Regions from separate parts of the Rahnella sp. P4_A8 genome, predicted to be linked through region 1. Evidence: predicted binding sites of a transcription regulator. Region 1 holds the regulator's gene; each other region holds the start of a gene.
What was found. Region 1 encodes PhoB, which activates phosphate uptake and scavenging genes when phosphate is short. Its sites were predicted from a motif close to CTGTCATAAAACTGNCNNAT; they were not measured.
Positions count from the first base shown of each region.

Region 1 (6,584 bases):
ATTCAGGCTGTCGAGCGCATCCAGCGCGGTATCCAGCGTGTCGGCATCGAGCGTACCGAAACCTTCGTCGAGGAACAGCGAGTCGATACGGGTTTTATCGCTGACCAGATCGGACAGCGCCAGGGCCAGTGCCAGGCTGACCAGGAAGCTTTCGCCGCCGGATAGCGTGCGGGTATCGCGCACGGCATCGGCCTGCCAGGTATCGACCACTTGCAGTTCCAGCGCATCGCTGGTTTTGCGCTGCAACAGATAACGTCCGTGCAATTTTTCCAGCTGGCGGTTGGCCAGATACACCAGATGATCGAGCGTCAGACCCTGCGCGAATTTACGGAATTTCGCGCCGTCGCTGGAACCAATCATCTGGTTGAGATAACCCCAGTCATCACAGGTCCGCTGCGCCTGCGCAATCTGTGCAATCAGCGTCTGCTGACCATGGTGGCGTTGCTTGTCGCTTTCCAGCTGATTTTTCACTTCGCCCAGACGTTGTTGCAGGACTTTCAGTTGTTGTGCCAGCTCGGCCTGTTGCACCGTCAGGGCGTTAAGATCACTGTCGGTTTCACTCAGATGTGCAGGACGGGCAAGCTGATGTTTTTCGAGCTGCTGACGGGCATCCGCCAGTAATGCCTGCGCCTGTGCCAGTTGTTGTTGCAGATGTTCTTTGCGTTGCTGAAGCCGCTGGCGCAACGCGTCGTCGAGCAGCGCCAGTTTCACTGCGGCTTCATCCGCAAATCCGCTGGCGCTCAATGCCTGCTGCCACGCCTGTTCCACCAGCGTCAGTTGTGCGGCGGTCTGTAACTGTTGCTGCTGCGTACTGGCCAACTGACCGGCCAACTGGTCGCGCTGTTCCTGCGCCTTATGCAGCGCGGTCTGGACATCACTCAGCGCTTGTTCTGTCGCCTGTTGTTGCTGATGTAAGTGCTCGCGAACCTGAGTAACCTGACGCTCTCCGAACAGTTCGAGGCGTCGGGCATTCAGCTCAGAAAGGGATTTTTCACCTTCCGCCAGTTGCTTTTGCAACCGCACGAGGTCTTGCTGAGATTTTGCCTGCATCTCTTCCAGCCGGGTAACGCGCTCTGTCAGCAAGGCACTTTGCTGCTGCACTTTCTGCTGTGCATTCAGTGCGTCGTTCAGGGCATCTTTGGCCTGTTGCAGGGCCCGCGCCAGCTGTTCGTGCTGGCTCAGCCGCGCCTGCGACTGCTGCTCTTCCTCATCGCGGGCGGTCAGCCATTGCGTGATGTCGGCGGTATCATGCAGCGTAAACGTCAGATTCAGCGGCGCACTGAGTTGTTGCCAGTTCAGGGTATGCGCATTCAGTTGTTGCTGATCCTGCTCAAGCTGAGTTTGCAGCCGTGTTTGTTGCTCTTTCAGACCTTTAATTTTCGCCGCCAGTTCGATACCGCTGGCTTTTGCTGCATCGAATTCCAGTTGCATTTTCTCGACGCGCTGCGCGGTTTCAGAAGGTTTAACCTCCTGATAATGTTCAATCGCCGGATGTGATGTTGAGCCGCACAGCGGACAGGCTTTGCCGCTTTGCAAATTCGCACGTTCGGCTTCAAGGCTGACGATCAGCATTTCCTGTTTATGCAGCGCCTTGACGTCGTTCAGATGTTCCAGTTGTTTCTGACATTGCAGACGGATCGCGCCCAGACGCAGTTCTTCTTCGGCCAGCAGCGTCTGGTACTGCGCAAAATCTTTATGCTGTTGCTGCACGCGCTGGTTCAGTTGCGGGAAGATTTGCGCGAGTGAAAACAGCTGCTGCCGCACCGGCCGGAGCTGCATGAGTTCGGTTTGACGTTTCTGTAACACTACCTGCGGGTACTGTTTTTCCAGTTCAGCCTGACGTTGTTGTGCGACGTTAAGGGCCTCAGTCAGCGCGGCCTGACGGGTGTGATGCTGGCGGCTTTCCTCATCCAGTTTCTGACGTTCCGCCGTGATTTGCTGCAGCGTCGCGCTATGTTCACCAGCCTGTTTCTGCGACTCGCTGACCGCCTGTTGTGTTTCCACCAGCGATTTGCGCCATTGCGCGATTTCGCTATCCAGTGGCAGGATTTTTTCTTCGATCAGCGTTTGCATCTGGCGCTGTTCTTCCGCCTGTTTCTGCCGCGCAGTGTGCGCCTGTTCCACCGCCAGACTCAGCGGCGTCATCTGTGCAATCTGCTGCTCCTGCTGCTGCGTCAGTTGTATCAGTAATTGCTGAAGGCGCTGCGCGTCATCCTGACAGCGCTGGCGATCATTGAGTAACGGACGCAGTTTTTCTGCCGGTTCGCTGCGCGCCAGTTGCTGTAACTGCGGCGCGGCGGCCAGATTTTCCTGCTCTGCGGCGGTCAGTTGTTGCTGAGACTGCTGCTGTTTTTGCTGCACCTGCTGCCACTGTTGCAGCCAGTTCAGATCCTGCTGGCGCTGCTGCGCCTGCTGACTGAGGCTGATTTCCTGCGCGTTCAGTTCAGCACGTTGTGATTCGAGCGTCTGGCGCTGTTCTTCGCTGAGCAGTTCGATTCCGGCCATACGCTGATGCAGACCGTCCAGCGCAATGCGCGCTTCTTTATGTTGCTCAAACACGCGTTGAGAAAGCAGACCGTAAATCTCGGTGCCGGTCAGTTCTTCCAGCAATTCGGCGCGGTCGTTGGCATCGGCATTCAGAAACGCGGCGAACTGCCCCTGTGAAAGCATCATGGATTTGGTGAAACGACCGAAATCCAGCCCGGTCAGTGTGGCGATGGCATCGAGTTTATCGCGCACTTTATCCGCCAGAATTTTGCCGTCGGCCAGTAACGCCAGCTCGACTTTCGGTGCCTGCAGATTGCCGTCAGGGGAATTTTTGGCGCGGCGCTGGCTCCAGAAAGCGCGGTAACCCACACCTTTGACTTCAAACTCCACCTCGGCCAGCGATTCTGCGGTGTGGCGGGTCATCAGTTCATTCTGGCTTGGTGTAATGTTCAGCCGTGGCGTCTGATGATAAAGCGCCAGACAAATGGCATCGAGCAGGGTGGTTTTCCCCGCACCGGTCGGACCGGTGATGGCGAATAATCCGTTGCTGGCAAACGGCTCGGCGGTGAAATCAATTTTCCATTCGCCTTCCAGCGAGTTCAGGTTTTTTAAACGCAGGCTGAGAATTTTCATTGTGCGCTATCCTCCGCGTTCTGACCGTTGGTAACCTGTTCAACCACCTGCGCAAACAACGTGCGCATCCGAGCCTGACGCGGCTCGTCAGGGGCCGGTTCCAGCGCCAGTCGTCGTTCAAACACGTCGCTGACGCTCAGTTCGCTGAGGGTTTCTTTTTCCTGCTGCTCAATACTGTTGATGCGCTGTTCTTTGCTGCGGCGTAACAGCACGACTTCTACCGGCAGATCTTCCGTCAGCGCCTGAATGCGTCGCTGGATGTCGCTGAGATAATCCTGGGTGGAGACTTCAATATCGAGCCACACCGGTTTGGCCGGATCACCGCCTTCGAACTGTGCCAGTTGTTGTTCAATCTCCACCAGCGAGCCTTTGATTATCTGCATCGGCTGGAAAACCGGGATTTCCAGTGTGTCGATGGCGTTGAGCGTCGCACCATCAAAATCAAGTAAGTACACACTTTTAGCTTTGCTCAGTTCGTCAAAACTCAGGGCAATCGGCGAGCCGCTGTAACGGATATGTTCGGTTTTGGCGACGCATTGTGCACGGTGAATATGACCCAGTGCCACATAATCGACCGGCGGAAAGGCCTGCGCCGGAAACGCATCGAGCGTACCTATATAGATGTCGCGCACGGAATCTGAGGTACTGACACCGACAGTCGTCAGATGGCCGGTCGCAATAATAGGCAGCGGCATGCCCAGTTCGTCACGTCTGGCCTGCGCAGCCTGCCAGAGCGCGTCATAATGCGCGGCGATGGCTTCCTGCAATGCCAGTTGCTTGTCGCTGCCGGACTGTCCCGCCTGGCTGGCGAGCAGATCACGCGGGCGTAAAAACGGGATAGCGCACAGTATCGCGCCGGGTTTCCCGTCACGCTGACTGAGCACTAAAATCTGTTCAGAAAGGTTTTCACCGACGGTGGCAATCACCCGCGTATTCAGGCAGGAAAGGAGCTCGCGCGATTCATTGAGCGTGGCGACAGAATCGTGGTTACCAGCCAGCACCACCAGCTGGCAGCCGGTTTGCTGTAATTCCACCACGAAGCGGTTATACAATTCGCGGGCATAACTGGGTGGGGATCCCGTGTCGAAAATATCGCCCGCGACAATCACGGCGTCGACCTGATGTTGTTGCACCTGACCAGTCAGCCAGCGCAAAAATGCCTGATGTTCGGCTGCACGGCTTTTAGTGAAAAAGTACTGGCCGAGGTGCCAGTCTGAGGTGTGGATCAGGCGCATGAGACTCCCGTATGAACCCTGGATGACGACAATGAGGTAAAGTATAAACGTCGGCAGGGGAAGCTGTCCCCGATAAATCAGACCAATTTCAGCAAGATGGCCGGAAATTATCTGTCATAGTTGACTGTAATGAACCATTCTTTTCATTCATAAATCTGTCACAAAACTGACGCATAATGGCGCCCGCAATCAAATAAAAGATCGCTAACCTATTGGCAGGACCTACGATGGCTAGACGTATATTGGTGGTTGAAGACGAAGCTCCAATCCGTGAAATGGTGTGTTTTGTACTGGAACAAAATGGCTATCAGGCCGTAGAAGCTGAGGATTTTGATTCAGCGATTGGGCAGCTTGTTGAACCTTACCCTGAACTGATCCTGCTTGACTGGATGTTACCTGGCGGTTCCGGTATTCAGTTTATTAAGCATCTTAAACGTGAGGCACTGACCCGCGAAATTCCGGTGATGATGCTGACCGCACGCGGTGAAGAAGAAGATCGGGTGCGCGGCCTTGAAGTGGGTGCCGATGATTACATCACTAAACCGTTTTCTCCGAAAGAACTGGTTGCCCGCATTAAAGCCGTGATGCGTCGCATCTCGCCAATGGCGGTGGAAGAAGTGATCGACATGCAGGGTTTAAGCCTGGATCCGTCGTCTCACCGGGTAATGGCCAACGAGCAGGCGCTCGATATGGGGCCGACCGAATTTAAGTTATTACACTTCTTTATGACCCATTCCGAACGTGTATACAGCCGCGAACAGTTGCTCAATAACGTCTGGGGCACTAACGTTTATGTGGAAGATCGCACGGTTGACGTGCATATTCGTCGTTTACGTAAGGCGCTGGAAACCAGTGGACATGACAGAATGATCCAGACTGTTCGTGGTACCGGATACCGTTTTTCAACGCGTTATTGAGCCCTCACAGCGGAGAATCTGTGTGCTAGAACGTTTGTCATGGAAACGACTGGCGGGTGAATTGTTTCTCTTTTGCCTGCCAGCGTTAATTCTCGGTATCTTCGTCGGCCATTTCGGCTGGCTCCTCCTGGTGTCGCTGATGGCGGCACTGGGCTGGAATTATTACAACCAGCTTAAACTCTCTCACTGGCTGTGGCTCGACCGCAGCATTACGCCACCGAATGGGCGCTGGAGCTGGGAGCCGCTGTTTTACGGGCTGAACCAGATGCAGATACGCAACCGGCGTCGCCGTCGGGAATTAGGTCAGCTCATCAAACGTTTTCGCAGCGGTGCCGAATCGCTGCCGGATGCCGTGGTGCTGACCACTGAAGATGGCAATATTTTCTGGTGTAACGGACTGGCGCAGGATTTGCTCGGTTTCCGCTGGCCGGAAGATAACGGGCAACATATCTTCAACCTGCTGCGTTATCCGGAATTCCGGCTGTGGATCCAGACCCGCGATTTCAGCCGGGCGCTGAATTTACAACTCAATAATGAGCATTATGTCGAGTTTCGCGTCATGCCTTATTCCGAAGGACAACTGCTGATGGTGGCACGCGACGTGACCCAGATGCGTCAGCTTGAAGGCGCACGGCGTAACTTCTTCGCTAACGTCAGTCATGAACTGAGAACCCCATTGACGGTATTGCAGGGGTATCTGGAAATGATGGAAGACGCCAAGCTGGAAGAGCCTTTCCGCACTAAAGCGCTGGATACCATGCAGGAACAGACGCGGCGCATGGACGGGCTGGTGAAGCAGCTGCTGACGCTGTCGAAAATCGAAGCCTCAGCGAATATTGATTTGCACGAGAAAGTCGATATTCCGGTGATGCTCGGCATGCTCGAACGTGAAGTGCAAACGTTAAGCAACGGCAGGCATGAAGTGGTGTTTCGCGTAAACGACAAGCTGAAGGTCTTTGGTAATGAAGATCAACTGCGCAGCGCGGTGTCGAACCTGGTGTATAACGCGGTTAACCACACGCCAGCGGGGACACGGATTGAAGTCAGCTGGCAACAAACGCCGCATGGCGCACAGTTCCAGATCAGCGACAACGGACCGGGCATTGCGCCGCAGCACCTGCCGCGCCTGACCGAACGTTTCTACCGCGTCGATAAAGCCCGTTCACGTCAGACCGGCGGCAGCGGACTGGGACTGGCAATCGTCAAACATGCGCTCAGCCATCACCACACGAAACTTGAAGTCATGAGTGAAGTCGGCGTCGGTACCCGGTTTATGTTTATGCTGGCGCCGAAGTTGATTGTTCCTCAGGAA
Region 1 is NZ_JBFUHK010000031.1:14,369-20,952, forward strand. Features, by position in the region: gene sbcC (exonuclease subunit SbcC) at 1-3,120, opposite strand, end outside; gene sbcD (exonuclease subunit SbcD) at 3,117-4,355, opposite strand; gene phoB (phosphate response regulator transcription factor PhoB) at 4,583-5,272, shown strand; gene phoR (phosphate regulon sensor histidine kinase PhoR) at 5,295-6,584, shown strand, end outside.

Region 2 (6,465 bases), on a different contig from region 1:
CTCCTTAGGACATATAGACTCCGGGCTGAGCATTTTCGTTCAAACTGAATGGTGACTTCCAATGTGATAATGTAACAAAATTAACGAATCCTTTTTATTTCAATTACATGAAAAAGATATATTCCGGCTTTTTTTACGCAATTTTTCCCTTTCATTGAGAAACTATTGAGAAAGCTTGCGGTCGGATACGGGAAAATAAAGGGTAAAACACGTTTCTCCCTGCGCGGAACTGGTTACGCTGACACTTCCCTGATGCAGGGCCATAATGGCCTGAACAATCGACAATCCAAGGCCGCTGGAACTGCCGCCTTCACTACGTGAAGCATCCGCGCGATAGAAGCGGTCGAAAAGTTTTCCGAGTTTTTCCGGCGGAACAGGCTCACCCTGACTGATCACCCGGATATTCATGCCTTTTGCATGGGGTTCGGCGCGCAGCACGATGGCACTTCCCTCGCGGCCATAACGCACCGCATTAGCGACCAGATTACTCAGCGCACGTTGGAAAAGGATCGCATCCGCATGCAAGGTTCCCTCACCTTGCCCGTGAAGCGTCATTTCACGCTCTTCGGCCAGCCCTTCGAAATATTCCTGGATACGGGTAATTTCAGATGAAACATCAATACTGGTGATGGTCAGAACCGAGCGCGCATCGGAAGCGCGCGCCAGGAACAGAATGTTTTCCACCATACGTGAAATGCGTTCCAGCTCTTCTATATTGTTCGCCAGCAGCGTTTCGTATTCTTCCACTGTCCGGGGCTGATATAACGCCACCTGACAATGCCCCATCAGCGCCCCCACCGGGGTGCGGATTTCATGCGCCAGATCGGCGGAAAATTGCGTCAGCCGCTGATACCCCTCGGCGAGCCGGTCCAGCATGTCATTGAAAGAATAAATTAATTGCTGCAATTCCTGCGGCGCATTTTCCGAAGACAGGCGCGTAGACAGACTGGCCGGATGGATCTGCGCCGCTTCATGCGCCATATTGCGCAGCGGCCGCAATCCGCGGCGGATCACCAGATAACCCAGTGCGGCAATCAGCAAATAAGCGAATAACACCGCGCCAATAATTTCCCAGCGGAAAGTCTGCAACAGACGCGACTCCTCGGTCATGAAATGCGCGCCGGTGATTTCAACTGTCCGCCCGTCCTGAATCTGTACCGCCGCACGGGCAAAGCGTACCGGCGTACCATCGGGTGCGGTGAGATGATGCACCGTATTCAGCGTCAGCGGCTGGCCATCAGGCACCGCCGCTACCGGCGGCAATGCCAGCCGCGACGGATTGACGTTGATCAATAGCTTCTCACCGGACAGACGAAACGTCAGGATATCGCGCTCATTGCCGAGCATATTTTCAAACAGGCCGGGATTACGGCTGAGTTGCGACAGCGGGAATTCGTTGGCAAGCAGATGACGGAAATACTGCACACGCCCGCTGACCTGGTAATCCGCGCGGCGTACCAGTTCTTTATCCATCGAGTAATAGAGGTAGAAACCGACGGCGCTGACCACCATCGAGGCGATCAGCGCGAAAAGTAAGGTGGCGCGAAGCGTCAGCGACATGGCGCGTTTCGGGAGGTGAGTCAATTGACGATCACTCATGTCGCACTTCGCACACGTAACCAATGCCACGCACGGTATGGATCAGTTTCACCTCAAAGCTGCGGTCAACCTTGGCACGCAGACGCTTAATGGCGACATCCACTACATTGGTATCACTGTCGAAATTCATATCCCAGACCTGCGAGGCGATCATGGTTCTCGACAGAACCTCACCCTCGCGGCGCATCAGCAACTGCAGCAACATGAATTCCTTATTGGTCAGTGCGATGGTCTGATCCTGACGGGTCACGCGGCGGCGCAGCACATCAAGATTCAGATCCGCCACCGAATACGCATCCGGCTCACGGGCGGCCGGGCGGCGCAGCAAGGTGCGGATACGCAACACCAGTTCGGTGAAGGAGAACGGTTTGATGAGATAGTCGTCAGCCCCCAGCTCCAGCCCGTGAATGCGATCCTGTACTTCATCGCGGGCGGTGAGAAACAGTACCGGCACGTCGCTTTTTTTGCGCAGGACTTCCATCACCTGCCAGCCGTTCAGCCCCGGCAGCATGACGTCGAGGATCACCGCGTCGTACCCCTCTTCCAGCGCCAGAAACAGGCCGTCGGCACCGTTGCGCGCCAGATCTACGCTGTAACCTGCTTCTGTCAGCCCTTTTTTCAGGTAATCGCCTGTACTGACATCGTCTTCAATCACCAGTATTCGCATTCAGGCCCTCAGCGCCGCATGAMCATTCACCTAGAGAATGATTCACCTGAAAGTTTATCAGTTTCGTCAGACACCTTTGATGACAATTTTGTCATCAATTTGTCATCAGCCAATACCGGTTTATCGTCCACTCTTAAGAAAGTTATTCATCACTGGCAGGTTCAGTGATTCATCTAACAGAATGAAAAAACGCTGGAAAATGGAGAATTAATCATGAATGCACCAACACGTCTCGCTGGTCTGTTACTGGGTTCCCTGCTGATGTGCAGCGGGATGACTTCGGCATTTGCCGCCGATAATGTGATTAAACCTACACGCGGAACCATTGACTCAGTTAATGACTCATCGGTACAAATCACCACACGTCAGGGCGAAAAACTCGACGTTAAGCTGACCGACCAGACCAAGATCAATGCCGTCACCAAAGGGCAGATCAGCGATATCAAAGCGGACAGCTTCATCGGGACGGCCGCCGTTCCGCAGGCTAATGGCACGCTGAAAGCACTGGAAGTGCACGTATTCGCCCCCAGCCTGCGCGGCAGCGGTGAAGGCTTCAATCCGTTTGAATCCGCCGATGGCAAAATCAATACCATGACCAACGGCACCGTCGGCAAGCTGGTGAACAGCAATGGCCGCACCCTGACCGTGAAATATCACGATGCCGAGAAAACGGTCATTGTGCCTGACGACGTACCGGTTGTACTGCTGGCGCCGGGCGACCGCAGCCTGCTGAAACCGGGCACTAAAATCGTATTGTTTGCCATAAAAGATGACAAAGGTGCACTGGTTGCCCGTGGTATTGCTGCCGGTAAAGACGGCATCGCGCCGCCGATGTAATCCGGCCGAACAACAGGAGATTAAGCGTGAAACCTCAGCTCTCATCGCCCCGGAAGCGCCGGATTCATTCCTGGCCGGTTCGCATTTGTCATTGGATCAATCTGCTGGCAATGATCGGCATGGTGATGAGCGGCTGGGGGATTTATAACGCCGACCCGCTTTTCGCTTTCACTTTCCCGCAGAACACCACCCTCGGCGGCTGGCTGGGTGGCAATATTGCCTGGCATCTGGCGGTAATGTGGCTGCTGGCGGCCAATGCCCTGTTCTATCTGCTGTGGGGCATTTTTAGCGGTCATTTCAGACGCGACTTTTTCCCCTTTTCGCCCCGTACGGTCTGGCGCGATAGCGTTCGCGCACTGACATTCAAACTCCCGCACAAGTTGGGTCAGTACAACGCGGTGCAAAAACTGATGTACAGCGGTGTTCTGTTGCTGGGCGCGCTGCTGGTGCTGTCGGGTTTGTCGATCTGGAAACCCGCGCAGTTCAGCGGTCTGGTCTGGTTGTTTGGCGGTTTTGATATCGCCCGTTATGTGCATTTCTTTGCGATGAGCGGCGTACTGCTGTTCGTCATTATTCACGTACTGATGGTTCTGCTGGTGCCGAAAACCTTCGTGGCGATGCTGACCGGCGGCAAAAAAATTAGCACGGAGGACCGAGCCGATGAGTGATAAAACACAGCGGCCAAAAATTATTCTTGAACCCGATCAGCGCAAGCAACTGGTTAATATTCAACGCCGTATGTTATTGCGCTCCGGCCTTACGCTGGGCGCGGTTTCGATGCTTACCGGCTGTAATCTGCAGGACGGCGATCAGGTCGATAAAGTGCTGTGGGCGATGTCCCGCTGGAACGACCGGGTACAAAGCTGGCTGTTCAGCGGCCAGAAACTGGCGCAAACCTATCGCGCCGATCAAATCACCACACCGTTTCGTTTCAATGCGTATTACCCCGAATACAACGTGCCGGAAATCGACATCCCCAATTACCGGCTGGAAGTCTCCGGTTTGGTGCAAAAGAAAGCGCCGTGGACACTGGAACAATTGCAGCGCCTGCCGCAGGAAAGCCAGATCACCCGGCTGATATGCATTGAGGGCTGGAGCGCCATCGGCCAGTGGAAAGGCGTACCGCTGAAAACGTTTCTGCAACACGTCGGCGCGGATCTGACAGCCAAATATGTCGGATTCAAATGTGACGACCGCTATTATTCCAGTATTGATATGGCGACGGCACTGCATCCGCAAACCATTCTGGCTCTGGATTTTGGCGGCAAACCCTTACCCCCCGATTTTGGTTACCCGTTACGCCTGCGGATGCCAACCAAACTCGGCTTTAAAAACGCCAAACATATTGGCGCGATTTTCGTCACCAATGAATATCCCGGCGGCTACTGGGAAGATCAGGGTTATAACTGGTTCAGCGGGATCTGACAGGCATAAAAAAACCGCTCAGCTGAGCGGTTTTTGTTTTCGCGGGAGGGTAACGGCAAAGCGTTACGCTGCGGCGAAGAATTAGAAGCTGTAACCCACGCCTGCGATCCAGGTACCAACATCAACACTGCGGATGCGGGACTGTTCGTAAGACACGTCCAGAGCAACGTTCTGGATTGGGTTGAACTGCAGACCAGCACCGTAAGAGAAACCGTAATCGCTGGTGTCATTTTTTTCACGGTTAGCAGTAGATGCTGCCGCTTCGTTGTACTGGAATTTGCCGTAGCCAACACCCACAACACCGTAGATGGAAACCCAGTCAGCCAGACGGTAAGCAGGACCCGCAGTCAGACCGTAGTATTGTGCTTTACGGTAGTCGCCAGATGCAGGAGAGCTGTCATCTTCGATGTAAGTGAAAGAACCGATAGCGCCCAGTGGGTTGCTATCTTGTTCCCAGCGGTATTTTAAGTTGAAGCCGTTTGCTTTGTTAGCAACGCCTTGTGCGTCACCCTGAGCGTAGCCAGCAGTTACGGTGCTGGTGTCAGCGAAAGCGCTTGAAGAAACGCCCAGTGCAACTACGCAAGCTAATGCGGAAAGACATGCAATTTTTTTCATAAACCACCTCAAAAAGAGAAACCAAAGTAACCTTCACGTTTGAAAATATAACAAAAACTAGTGTGAAACTCTGCCTCAATTAAGATGTCCAAAGCATCATATGGTGTAACAGGAAGTTTCCAGCACACGCTATCCATTTAATTTTATTGGGATTTTAGTCACACAAACTATAAGGTAAACTTATTGAACTTTTTGAGATTAGCAGATAATTCCTAAAAATTTGCTCAAAAAACAAACTATTTTAGGAAGTTTTTTAACAAACACGTTCCGAAAAAAACTTTTTCGTGAGGATTTTTTCTCGCCACTTTTCCCTCTACACTGACAGCGCTTTACCTTTCTTTTCAAAACTATAAATCTGAAGTTTCCGGATTCATGGGATCACCTCAAAAGGCGCAATGGATGACACAGTCAGGACAAAATCAGCCGCAGGATCCGCAGATCGCTCTGCAGGCAGCGACGCATAACAACAGCCCGCCCGTCCCTGCGTTACCGAAAAAAACCTCACCGCTGGTGGCGATTCTGTTGCTACTGATCGCCATGTTGTCATTACAAGGCGGCGCGTCGCTGGCAAAAACGCTTTTCCCGGTGGTCGGCCCGCAGGGTGTCACGGCTCTGCGTCTTGGTATCGGCTCTATTCTGTTGCTGCTCTATTTTCGTCCGTGGCGCCTGAAAATGCGCGGCGGTAATTTGCGTGCACTGATGATGTATGGCCTGGCGCTGGGCTGCATGAACTATTCGTTTTATCTGGCCCTGCGTACCGTGCCGCTGGGCATTGCCGTTGCACTGGAATTTACCGGCCCGCTGGCGGTCGCGATGTTCTCCTCACGCCGTCCGGTGGATTTCATCTGGGTCGTGCTGGCCGTAATCGGGTTACTCTTCCTGTTACCCCTGGGACAAAGTGCCGGCGGTGTTGACCTCAAAGGTGCGTGCTTTGCGCTGATCGCCGGTGGCTGCTGGGCGGTTTATATCCTCGCCGGACAACGTGCTGGCAGCAGTTACGGACCGGGCACCGCCGCGATGGGGTCACTGATTGCGGCGTTAATCTTCTTCCCGATTGGCGCAATCCAGGCACACACCTCTATTTTCAGTTGGGATATTTTACCGCTCGGCTTGCTGATCGCCCTGCTCACTTCCGCCATTCCTTATTCACTGGAAATGATGGCGCTGACCAAACTGCCAGCCAAAACCTTCGGTACGCTGATGAGCATGGAACCGGCGATGGCCGCGCTTTCCGGCATTATCTTCCTCGGTGAATTCCTGACCGCGACGCAGTGGATCGGGCTGGCGGCGATTATCGCGGCTTCCGCCGGTTCAACACTTAC
Region 2 is NZ_JBFUHK010000042.1:5,316-11,780, reverse strand. Features, by position in the region: gene AC1DUO_RS17845 (heavy metal sensor histidine kinase) at 163-1,599, opposite strand; gene AC1DUO_RS17840 (heavy metal response regulator transcription factor) at 1,592-2,266, opposite strand; gene AC1DUO_RS17835 (hypothetical protein) at 2,480-3,103, shown strand; gene AC1DUO_RS17830 (cytochrome b/b6 domain-containing protein) at 3,130-3,771, shown strand; gene AC1DUO_RS17825 (molybdopterin-dependent oxidoreductase) at 3,764-4,528, shown strand; gene ompX (outer membrane protein OmpX) at 4,610-5,143, opposite strand; gene rhtA (threonine/homoserine exporter RhtA) at 5,543-6,465, shown strand, end outside.
Region 2: a site for PhoB is predicted at 2,355-2,374, ahead of AC1DUO_RS17840 (heavy metal response regulator transcription factor). Genes of this name have one in related genera too.

Region 3 (6,584 bases), on a different contig from region 1:
TTCACCGTGTACACCAGAATATGCAGCCCGGCGTCTTTGATGGCTTTAACGCGTTCTTCGTTAAGCAATTTGTGATTAAGATGCAGGGAAACGCATTCCAGTTCGTCAGTCAGCGCTTTCCAGTTTTCGTGCCATTCGTCGATCAGCAAGCCACGCGGTAATTCCGGTGCGGCTTTTTTGGCGGCAACCAGCGCGTCGAATTCAAACGAGGAAAGCAACGGCGGAACGGCCTGATCTTTCCACAACTCCCGGGCGGCCAGCGCGACGTCGGTGCCGGTTTTCTCATCGGTTCCGGTGGTGGGTTTGATCTCAATATTCACCATCATGTGATGGCGCGCACAGCGTTCGGCTACCTGCGCCAGCAGCGGTAATTTCTCGCCTTTAAAAGCGGCGCTGTACCAGTTACCGGCATCGAGCTTTTCGAGTTTTTCCCACGGCAATTCACCGGCCACGCCCCAGCCGTTGCTGGTGCGGTTCAGGGTATCGTCATGCAACAGGAAGATTTCCCCGCCTTGCGCCAGTTTGGCGTCAAATTCGATCATGGTGTGACCGTATCTGGCGCCCGTGTCGATGGCTGCCAGTGTATTTTCCGGTGCCAGTGCGCCGCCACCACGATGTGCCACAATGCGAGGATATGGCCAGGCTTTCATGTTTATTCCATCCGTAATCCGCTGTGAGTATCGAAAAAGTGTAACGCTTTCGCCGGGAAATCCAAGCGCAACAGCGAGCCTGCTGTCGGGAACACTTCATGGGATAAACGCACCACGACACCGCTGTCCGCCAGTTTGCCGTGCGCCAGATTATCCGCGCCCAGCAGTTCCAGCGTATTCAGCACCATCGGGATCCCCTTCTGCGAATCATCAGTCAGATGAATATGTTCAGGACGGATGCCCACTGTCAGTTCGCGGCCTCCCCATTCCGGGCGTGGAACCGGCAGCGGCAGTTCGAATCCGTCTTCCATTACCAGCGATGTACCGTCAGTGGTCAGCTGGCCCGGCAACAAATTCATGGCCGGAGAACCGATAAAGCTGGCGACAAACAGACTTGCCGGACGGCGGTAAACTTCAGACGGCGTACCGATTTGTTCGGCAATGCCTTTGTTCATCACGATCACACGTTCCGCCAGCGTCATGGCTTCGACCTGATCGTGCGTGACGTACAAACTGGTGGTACGCAAACGGCGGTGAAGCTGTTGCAGTTCAAGGCGCATCTGCACACGCAGTTTAGCGTCGAGATTGGACAGCGGTTCATCAAACAGGAATACCGCCGGTTCACGCACGATAGCGCGTCCCATCGCTACACGCTGACGCTGCCCGCCGGAAAGCTCACGCGGTTTGCGTTTCAGCAACGGGCCGAGTTCAAGAATACGGGCCGCTTCCTCGACGCGGGCGAGGATCTGCGCTTTACCGAAGCCGCGAATTTTCAGGCCATATGCCATGTTGTCGAACACGCTCATATGCGGATACAGCGCATAGTTCTGGAACACCATCGCAATACCGCGATCTTTCGGTTCCAGTTCGGTGACGCGCTGGTCGTTGATATAGATATCACCGGAGGTAGTGCGCTCCAGCCCGGCCACCATACGCAGCAGGGTGGATTTTCCGCAGCCCGACGGCCCGACCATCACGATGAATTCGCCGTCGGCGACATCCAGATCAATACTCTGGATAATCTGGTTTTTGCCGTCGTAGGATTTGGTCACTGCCTGTAATTTCAAATTTGCCATTTCAGTTTACTTCTCACTGTCTACCAGACCGCGCACAAACCAGCGCTGCATCAGGAGCACCACCGCCAGCGGTGGCAATAAGGTCAGGATCATGGCCGCCATCACCTGATTCCATTGGGTCGAGCCGTCGCCGGAGGAAATCATGCTTTTAATCCCCGCCACCGCCGTGCCCATCGAGACATCGCTGGTGATCAGGATCGGCCACAAATATTGGTTCCAGCCATAGATGAAGGTAATGACGAACAGTGCCGCAAGATTGGTTTTCGACAGCGGCAGCACAATGTCCCAGAAGAAGCGCATCGCGCCCGCGCCGTCGATACGCGCCGCCTCCAGCAGCTCATCCGGTAAGGTCATAAAGAACTGGCGGAACAGGAAGGTGGCGGTCGCCGAGGCCATCAGCGGCAACGTCAGGCCGGTGTAACTGTCGAGCATATGCAGATTGGCGATCACCTGGACGGTCGGGAAAATACGCACTTCCACCGGCAGCATCAGCGTCATGAAAATCAGCCAGAAGAACAGGTTACGCAGCGGAAAGCGGAAGTAGACAATGGCGTAAGCCGAGAGCATCGACACCGAAATTTTACCGACGGTGATGACCATCGCCATGATGAAGCTGTTGATCAGCATCCGTCCGAATGCCGGACTGCTGTTACCCGCCCCCTGCGTCCAGATCGTGGTGATGTTTTCCCACAAGTGCGTGCCCGGGATCAGCGTCATCGGCACGTCAAAAATCTGTTTGTTGTCCAGCGACGCTGCCACAAACGCGACGTACAGCGGAAAGAGGATCACCAGCACGCCGAGCAGCAGCATGATGTGGCTGAAGATATCCAGCCCTCTGCGGTTTTCAATCATTGATAACGCACCTTACGCTCGACAAAGCGAAACTGAATGAACGTCAGGCCGCAAACCAGCAGCATAAGAATCACGGACTGGGCGGCAGAACTGGACAAGTCCAGACCGGAGAAACCTTCGCGATACACTTTGTAAATCAGGGTGGTGGTCGCCTGCATCGGGCCACCGGCCGTCGCAGCATCAATCACCGGGAAAGTATCGAAGAAGGCGTACACCAGATTGACCACCAGCAGGAAGAAACTGACCGGCGAAATCAGCGGCAATACCAGATTGAAGAAACGGCGAACCGGGCCTGCGCCATCGATAGCCGCTGCTTCCACCAGCGATTTAGGAATCGACTGCAACGCCGCCAGGAAGAACAGGAAGTTGTAGCTGACTTGCTTCCAGACCGATGCCAGTACCACCAGGAACATCGCCTGACCGCTGTTTTGCGCGTGGTTCCAGTTGTAGCCTATCGAGCCGAGGAAATGAGTAATCAGGCCCAGACCGGGGCTGAACAAGAACATCCACAAGACGGCGGCCACCGCAGGCGCAACGGCGTATGGCAGGATCATCAGCGTCTGATAAATCCGGCTGCCGCGCACAACGTGATCGACCAGCGCCGCGAAAAACAGCGAAACGGCCAGCCCGATAAATGCCACCATAAAACTGAATTTCAGCGTGGTGTAGAAAGAATCGAGATAGTACGAGTCCTGAAAAAGCTGCACGAAGTTAGTCAGACCGGCAAAGGTACTGGATAAGCCGAACGGATCCAGCGTCTGCACCGAATACCACAGCGCCTGACCGGCAGGCCACAGGAAGAATATCGCGGTGATTAACAGCTGCGGCAAAACCAGCGCGTAGGGCAACCAGCTGCAACCAAAACCGGGACGGTGTGAACTCATGATGGTTTACTCGTTGATATAAAAGACTCCCCGAAAGGGAGCAAACCAGGTTGGTTTTGAATTTGGCTTTTGGCTCCTCCCCCTGCGAAGGGGGAGGTTGGGAGGGGMTTTGGCAAGCGACTGAGTTGTCTTTAATACCCCACCCCAGCCCTCCCCTTCGCAGGGGAGGGAGCAAAACTGGATTACTTAGTAGAAGCTTCGAAGCGACGTAACAGTAAGTTCCCGCGCTGTACTGCAGTGTCTAACGCTTCTTTGGCCGTTTTCTTGCCGCTCCACACGCTTTCCAGTTCTTCATCCAGGATGGTACGGATCTGAGGCATGTTGCCCAGACGCAGACCTTTGGTGAACGGCAACGGTGGCTTGTTCAGCATCTGGCGGGTGGCGACGTCAGAACCCGGGTTCTTCTCGTAGAAGCCTTCTTTCCTGGTCAGCTCATACGCGGCAGTCGTCACCGGCAGATAACCGGTTTTCTGATGCCATTCGGCTGCGATTTCCGGCGTGGTCAGGAATTGCAGGAATTCGGCAACGCCTTTGTAGGTGTCTTTGTCTTTGCCGTTCATCACCCACAGGCTTGCACCGCCGATGATGGCGTTTTGTGGTGCGCCTTTGATATCTGCGTCGTAAGGCATCATGCCTACGCCGTAGTTGAATTTAGAATACTGACGGATGTCAGCCAGTGAACCGGAAGACGCGGTAGTCATCGCGCAATCGCCGTTATAGAACTTGGCGGTGGATTCGTCTTTACGACCAAAATAGGTGAAATCACCTTTCTTGTTCATATCTTCAAGCATCTGGATGTGTTTGATTTGCTCTGGTTTGTTGAATTCCAGAACCGCATCGGTGCCATCGAAGCCGTTGTTTTTGGTGGCGATTGGCAGACCGTGCCAGGCACTGAAGTTCTCAATCTGGATCCAACCCTGCCAGCCGCTGGCGTAACCACATTTCATGCCCGCTTCACGCAATTTCTCGGTGTACGCAGCCATATCCTGCCAGGTTTTCGGCGGCTGATCCGGGTTCAGACCGGCTTTCTTAAAGGCATCTTTGTTGTAATACAGCACCGGCGTGGAGCTGTTGAAAGGCTGAGACAGCAGACGGCCTTTGGAATCGGAGTAATAACCGGAAACGGTCGGCACGAACTGGGAAACGTCTTCTTTAATGCCCGCATCGCTGAACACTTCGTAAACCGGTTTGATGGCTTTGCTGGCCATCATGGTCGCGGTGCCCACTTCGTAAACCTGCAAAATCGCCGGCGCATTACCGGTGCGGTACGCGGCAATACCGGCCGCCAGGCTTTCATCGTATTTGCCTTTGTAGACAGGCATGATTTTGACATCAGGGTGCGTCTGGTTAAAACGGTCCGCCAGCGAGTTCACTTCTTTGCCTAACTCGCCGTCCATAGAGTGCCAGAAAGGGATTTCTGTCACAGCGAAAGCATTGGCGCTGAAAGCCAGCGTCAGCGCGGTGCCAATGACCGTTTTTTTGAGGTTGATGAACATGCCTGTCTCCTGAATTCTGCTGGTGTGCTGCAAGTGCAGCCTGAAGTAAGCCGGGTAGAGTCGGGAGGTAAAATGACACGGTTAAGTGACAGAAAAATAACCGTTAAATGACAATGAAGTTACAGCAGCGTTAAATGCAGGTGACGGACAGATGGCAAAAAATAAGGCGCATCGGGTTAACAATGCGCCTCAGGGAATACGAAAAAAGAGGGATTACAGGGCGCGTTTCAAACGGGCGACTGCCTCGTACATTTGCTCTTCGGTCGCGGTGGCGAATGACAGACGGAAGGTCGAGTGATCCGGATTATCGGCATAGAAGAATTCCCCCGGGACAAACACCACGCCCTGCTCCAGCGTCTTTTTCATCCAGTCAGCGCAGTTACGCGGCTCGCGGAAACGCGCCCACAGGAACATGCCGCCTTTCGGATATTCAAACGTCAGCACATCGCCCAGCTCGCGTTCCAGCAGTCCGGCCATGATCTGGCATTTATTTTTATACGCCGCACGGATGGTTTCGATCTGCTTCGGCAGACGACCCAGACCGAGATAATATTCCGCAATGGTCTGCGACAGCGCGCTGGCATGCAGATCTGCGGCCTGTTTGATGATGGCGACTTTATGCAGCAACCAGTCTGGCATAATGACCCAGCCCAGACGCAGGCCCGGCGCCAGAATTTTGGAAAACGTTGAGGTATAGATGATGTTATCCGCGTGACCAAACATCGCTTTCGACAGCTCAAACAGCGTCGGCTGGCGTTCGTCGGTGAAACGCAGTTCGCCGTACGGGTCATCTTCTACAATCAGGAATTCGTGCTGTGCTGCCAGTTTCACCAGTTGCTCACGACGGGCACGGCTCAGGGTTACGCCGCTCGGGTTTCCGAACGTTGGCACCAGATACACGCCTTTAATCTTCTGCGTTTTTAGGCGTTCCGCCAGCTCATCAACAATCATGCCGTCGCCATCAGAACCGACGGACAGCAGTTTAGCTTCGGCCAGTTCCAGGGTCTGTAACGCCGCCAGATAGGTCGGGCGCTCCACCACGAAAACATCATCGGGGTTCACCACGGCGCGCATCACCAGATCCAGCGCCTGCTGGGAGCCTGCAGTGACCACGATATCTTCAGGCTGCGCAACCACACCACGCTCCTGACAAAGCTCAGCAATACGCTCACGCAGCGTATAACTGCCTTCAGTCAGACCATACTGGAACGCATGTTCCGGCTGTTCAGTAATGGCCAGATGTGTGGCTTCACGCAGGCCGTCGAAATCAAAAAGCGCCGAAGAAGGAATACCACCCGCCAGCGAAATAACGCCTTCCATCTTGCTATGTTTCAGCAATTCCCGGATGGCTGAACTTTTAAGCCTGACCATACGGGCGGCGAGTAAACCTTCTGTGTTCATGACATGTTCCTGATGATGTGCAAAGTTATACGAATGTAAGAGATGTTAATTTATAGACAAAATAAAAACCGCAAAGCGCTTGCCGTGCGGTTTGTTAGATTTAACACAGATTTTTAAAATCCGATGCCAATTTATGCGCCAAGATAGGCCGCACGCACCGCTTCGTTCGCCAGCAATGCCGCACCGGTATCTTCCAGCACCACATGGCCATTCTCCAGAACGTAA
Region 3 is NZ_JBFUHK010000028.1:39,924-46,507, forward strand. Features, by position in the region: gene ugpQ (glycerophosphodiester phosphodiesterase) at 1-650, opposite strand, end outside; gene AC1DUO_RS14940 (sn-glycerol-3-phosphate import ATP-binding protein UgpC) at 653-1,726, opposite strand; gene ugpE (sn-glycerol-3-phosphate ABC transporter permease UgpE) at 1,733-2,578, opposite strand; gene ugpA (sn-glycerol-3-phosphate ABC transporter permease UgpA) at 2,575-3,462, opposite strand; gene ugpB (sn-glycerol-3-phosphate ABC transporter substrate-binding protein UgpB) at 3,645-4,958, opposite strand; gene AC1DUO_RS14960 (aminotransferase-like domain-containing protein) at 5,172-6,359, opposite strand; gene livF (high-affinity branched-chain amino acid ABC transporter ATP-binding protein LivF) at 6,491-6,584, opposite strand, start outside.
Region 3: a site for PhoB is predicted at 5,031-5,050, ahead of ugpB (sn-glycerol-3-phosphate ABC transporter substrate-binding protein UgpB). Genes of this name have one in related genera too.